DNA from 2 places in the Streptomyces sp. NPDC046759 genome. Region 2 is predicted to be linked to the other one. Evidence: riboswitches for the same ligand, from Rfam matches in the RefSeq annotation. Region 2 holds a riboswitch; the other holds the start of a gene.
What was found. Region 2 has a riboswitch for ZMP and ZTP ahead of ABZ919_RS06980 (glycine hydroxymethyltransferase). Riboswitches for the same ligand answer to the same signal wherever they lie in the genome.
Positions count from the first base shown of each region.

Region 1: linked by a shared signal. The riboswitch ahead of ABZ919_RS38295 (bifunctional 5,10-methylenetetrahydrofolate dehydrogenase/5,10-methenyltetrahydrofolate cyclohydrolase) and the one ahead of ABZ919_RS06980 (glycine hydroxymethyltransferase) in region 2 are both predicted to bind ZMP and ZTP.

Region 1 is NZ_JBEYYJ010000044.1:54,263-56,710, forward strand. It holds gene ABZ919_RS38285 (acyltransferase domain-containing protein) at 1-581, shown strand, start outside; gene ABZ919_RS38290 (nuclear transport factor 2 family protein) at 747-1,112, shown strand; ZMP/ZTP riboswitch at 1,272-1,352, shown strand; gene ABZ919_RS38295 (bifunctional 5,10-methylenetetrahydrofolate dehydrogenase/5,10-methenyltetrahydrofolate cyclohydrolase) at 1,396-2,262, shown strand; gene ABZ919_RS38300 (CU044_5270 family protein) at 2,320-2,448, opposite strand, start outside.
Region 2 is NZ_JBEYYJ010000004.1:81,576-84,023, forward strand. It holds gene ABZ919_RS06970 (DMT family transporter) at 1-15, opposite strand, end outside; gene rocD (ornithine--oxo-acid transaminase) at 106-1,311, opposite strand; ZMP/ZTP riboswitch at 1,426-1,515, shown strand; gene ABZ919_RS06980 (glycine hydroxymethyltransferase) at 1,548-2,448, shown strand, end outside.

The DNA of each region.
Region 1 (2,448 bases), on a different contig from region 2:
CCGAGCTGCTGGGCCGGGACTCCTTCGCCGGCCCCGCGGTGTTCGCGCTCCAGGTGGCGCAGTACCGGCTGCTGCGCAGCTGGGGAGTCCGGCCGGACGTGGTGTTCGGGCAGGCGGCCGGGCGGATGGCCGCCGCCTACGCCGCGGGCGTCTTCTCACTGGCGGACGCCTGCCATGCGGTCGGCACCCTGGCCCGGCTGCTGGGCGGCCACCCGGACCCGGCACCGCGCTCCCCGCACCCGGACGGGGTCCTTGAGGCCTACGGCCGGACCCTCGCCACCCTTCACCCGTGCGCGCCGCGCCTCCCGCTCGTCTCCGACGTCACCGCCCGCCCGGTGGGCGCCGAGACCGCGGAGCCGGCCTTCTGGGTGCGGCGCGCGCCGGGGCGCTTCCCGGAGGCGGTCGGCCTGCTGCACCGCGACGGAGTGCGCACCTGGCTGGAACTGGGGCCCGGAGACCGGCTCACCCGCCTGCTCCCGGAGTGCGTCCCGGGCGGTAAGGCTTCGGCTTTCGCGCTGTCCCGCGACTGGTCGGTGCTGCGGTCGGGGCCGGGCGCCGGCTCCGGCGCCGCGCAGCGGTGAGGGCCCGCCGGCAGCGCGACGGCAGCAGGACGGTCCCGTGAGCATGACTGGGACTCGGGGCGGTCCGCTGCGCTTGCCGTGGCCGCCGGGCCGGAGGAGCCTCGAAGGGTGGGGGTCCGTGCGGCCCGCGCCCCGACGGGCCGCGGGCGCCCGAAGGAGGTCACCATGGGCACCGCGACAGGTTCCGCCTTCGACGTCGAGACGCTGCGCCGGGGCATAGAAGGGAACACGGGGAACACCCTTCTGTCGCTCTACGCCGACGACGCGGAGATCCGTATCGTCGACCGCAACAACCAGCCCAGCCATCCGACCGTGCTGCGCGGCCGGAGGCAGATCGCCGAGTTGCTGGACGACGTCTACCGCCGCGACATGACGCACAAGCTCGGCCAGTGCGTCGTTCAGGGCGATCACGCCGCGTTCAGCGAGACCTGCCAGTACGGGGACGGCACCCGTGTCCTCGCCGAGTCCATGGTCACGTTGCGTGACGGCAGGATAGTCGACCAGCTGATCATCCAGGCCTGGGACGAGTAGGCACACTCCGGCGTGTCAGGCGCCGGACGGGGATGTGCCAGGTTCCCGGTCTGCACTGTGCCGACAGCGCCCGGCCCCGCCCGTACGTGCGGGCCAGCCCCCACGGCCCCCGCATCGGTGGGTGCCGGCCGGGGGTCGTACGCGCGCTCGGTTACCCTCTACCCGGGCCGTGACCGGCGCTGAGGTGGAGTACCACCGGGGAGCGGTCCGTGGTGGATGCCGCGCGCCTGGGCGAGAGAGTCGATCCAGCTCAGGAGTGTGCAGCAGGACCCAGGCCCGCCTCATGGACGGCACCGCCCTCGCCCGCCGCATCGTCGAGGACACCGCGAAGAAGGCCGCCGGCCTCACCGAACGCACCGGCACGGCACCGGGCCTCGCGACCGTGCTGGTCGGCGAGGACCCGGCGTCCGTCACCTACGTCCGCATGAAGCAGAACCGTTGTCGCAAGGCCGGCATCGAGTCCCGGCACGTCGCCCTGACCGCCGCCACGACGACCGGCGAACTGGTGGGCGTGCTGCGGGAGTTGTCGGCCGGCCCGGCCGTGCACGGCATCCTGCTCCAGCACCCGGTGGGCGGCCACGTCGACGAGCGTGCCGCGTTCGAGGCGATCGCGCCACAGAAGGACGTCGACGGCGTCACCTTCGCCTCGTTCGCCACGATGAGCTTCGGCCTGCCGGGCTTCGTGTCCTGCACGCCGGGCGGCATCCTGCGGCTGCTGGACGAGTACGGCGTCGACCCCGCCGGATGGGGGTGCCCCCGCGCGAGCGAAGCCGAGCGTGGGGGGAGGGCCGTGGTCGTGGGCCGCAGCGCGATCCTCGGCAAGCCGGTGGGCATGCTGCTGCTGGCCCGGGATGCCACCGTGACGTACTGCCACTCGCGGACGGCGGACCTGTCGGCCGCGGTCCGCGGGGCGGACATCGTGGTCGCCGCCGTGGGCCGGTCGCGACTGATCCGTGGGCAGGACATCAAGCCCGGCGCGGTCGTGATCGACGCGGGCTACAACCCGGGGAACGTCGGCGACGTCGACTTCGACTCCGCCGTGGAGCGGGCCTCGCTGATCACGCCGGTCCCGGGCGGTGTCGGCCCCATGACGATCGCCACGCTGCTGGAGCAGACCGTCGAGGCCGCCGCCCGGCAGCTCGGCGCCTGAGGAATCGCCCCCGGGGCCGACGCGCAGGGCCACCGCCCGGGGAGTCGGCGACCGGAGTCAGCGCATCCAGGCGCTGTACTCCATCACGTCCCCGGCCTTCACCCCGTACCGGGGATCGTCCCGGGTGAAGGTGGCCTCCAGGCCGAGAACGGCACCGGTGCGCGGGTCGAGGATCAGCATGTGCCG
Region 2 (2,448 bases):
GAGGGCGCACACCATTCCGAACAACACAGAGGGACTCTAGGGGAGTGGTGAAAGGGCGGGTCGCCCGGGCGGCCGTTCTCACCGGTCTGCGGACTCGGCCGCCGCTCAGCCGCTCAACACCGCCGCCAGCTGCTCCAGCCCCCAGTCCAGGTCCTCCTCGCCGATCACCAGCGGCGGGGCGATCCGTACGGTCGTCCGGTGCGTGTCCTTCACCAGCACCCCGCGGTCCATCAGCCGCTCCGACACCTCCCTTGCCGTGCCGGCCCCCGGCGCGACGTCCACGCCCGCCCACAGCCCGCGGCCGCGCACCGCCGTCACCGTGCCCGTCGCCCGCAGCGCCGCCAGCGCCCGGTGCATCCGCTCGCCCAGCCCGGCCGCCCGCGCCTGGAACTCGCCGGTGCGCAGCATCGCGATCACCTCCAGTGCCACCGCACAGGCCAGCGGGTTCCCGCCGAACGTCGACCCGTGCTCGCCCGGCCGGAACACCCCGAGCACCTCCGCACTCGAGACCACCGCCGACACCGGCACGATCCCGCCGCCCAGCGCCTTGCCCAGCACATACATGTCCGGGACCACGCCCTCGTGCTCGCACGCGAACGTCCGCCCGGTCCGGCCCAGTCCCGACTGGATCTCGTCGGCGACGAAGAGCACGTTCCGCTCGCGCGTCAGCTGCCGGACGGCGGGCAGATAGCCGGCCGGGGGCACGATCACGCCGTTCTCGCCCTGGATCGGCTCCAGCAGCACCGCCACGGTGTTCTCCGTCAGCGCCTGACGCATCGCCGTGAGATCGCCGTACGGCACGATCTCGAACCCGGGCGTGTAGGGCCCGAAGTCCGCCCGGGCCTCCGGGTCGGTGGAGAAGCTGATGATCGTCGTCGTACGCCCGTGGAAGTTGCCGCCCGCCACCACGATCTTCGCCATCTCCGCGGGCACGCCCTTCACCCGGTACCCCCACTTCCGGGCCGTCTTCACCGCGCTCTCTACCGCCTCGGCGCCGGTGTTCACCGGCAGCACCATCTCCATCCCGCACAGCTCGGCCAGCTCCGTGCAGAACGCCGGGAACCGGTCGTGCAGGAAGGCGCGGGACGTCAGCGTCACCCGCTCCAGCTGAGCCTTCGCCGCCTCGATCAGCCGCCGGTTGCCGTGGCCGAAGTTGAGCGCCGAGTAGCCGGCCAGCAGATCCAGGTACCGCCGCCCTTCCACGTCCGTCATCCACGCGCCCTCCGCCGTGGCCACGACGACCGGCAGCGGACGGTAGGTGGGCGCACAGTGCGCTTCGGCGGCGCTGATGAGGTCTTCTGCAGTGGTCATGGCCTCTCCCGGAGACGACGAGAACGCGACGGGGACACGACGATGAACTCCTTCCTATCCCCGCTCGCATGGTGGACGCGGGAGCTGCGCCGTCCGGCTCGCCCGGTAGGCTGATCAGCGGGCCGTGACTGGCGCGCTGGGATGGGACGGACCATCGGGGAGCGGCCCCAGTGGAAGAAAGTGCCGTGCGCCTGGGCCGAACGTGAACGCTGTACGCACATCGTCCGGAGGTCCTCATGCCAGAGCAGCAGCCCCTGTCCACCGAGTCCACCGCCTTCCGAGCCGCCCTCGACGTCATCCGCGCCGTCGAACCGCGCGTCGCCGACGCCATCGGCCAGGAGGTCGCCGACCAGCGCGAGATGCTCAAGCTGATCGCCTCCGAGAACTACGCCTCCCCGGCCACCCTGCTGGCCATGGGCAACTGGTTCAGCGACAAGTACGCCGAGGGCACCGTCGGCCGCCGCTTCTACGCCGGCTGCCGCAACGTCGACACCGTGGAGGCGCTGGCCGCCGAGCACGCACGGGAACTCTTCGGCGCCCGCCACGCCTACGTGCAGCCGCACTCCGGCATCGACGCCAACCTCGTCGCCTTCTGGGCCGTCCTCGCCGACCGGGTCGAGGCCCCCTTCCTGGAGAAGGCCGGCGCCCGCCAGGTCAACGACCTCTCCGAGGCCGACTGGGCCGAGCTGCGCCAGGCCTTCGGCAACCAGCGGATGCTCGGCATGTCCCTGGACGCCGGCGGCCACCTCACCCACGGCTTCCGCCCGAACATCTCCGGCAAGATGTTCGACCAGCGCTCCTACGGCACCGACCCGGCCACCGGCCTCATCGACTACGAGGCCCTGCGCGCCCAGGCCCGTGAGTTCAAGCCGCTGATCGTCGTCGCGGGCTACTCGGCGTACCCCCGTCTGGTGAACTTCCGGATCATGCGCGAGATCGCCGACGAGGTGGGCGCGACCCTCATGGTCGACATGGCCCACTTCGCGGGCCTCGTCGCCGGCAAGGTCCTCACCGGGGACTTCGACCCGGTCCCGCACGCCCAGATCGTCACCACCACCACCCACAAGTCGCTGCGCGGCCCGCGCGGCGGCATGGTCCTGTGCGACGACTCCCTCAGGGACCAGGTCGACCGCGGCT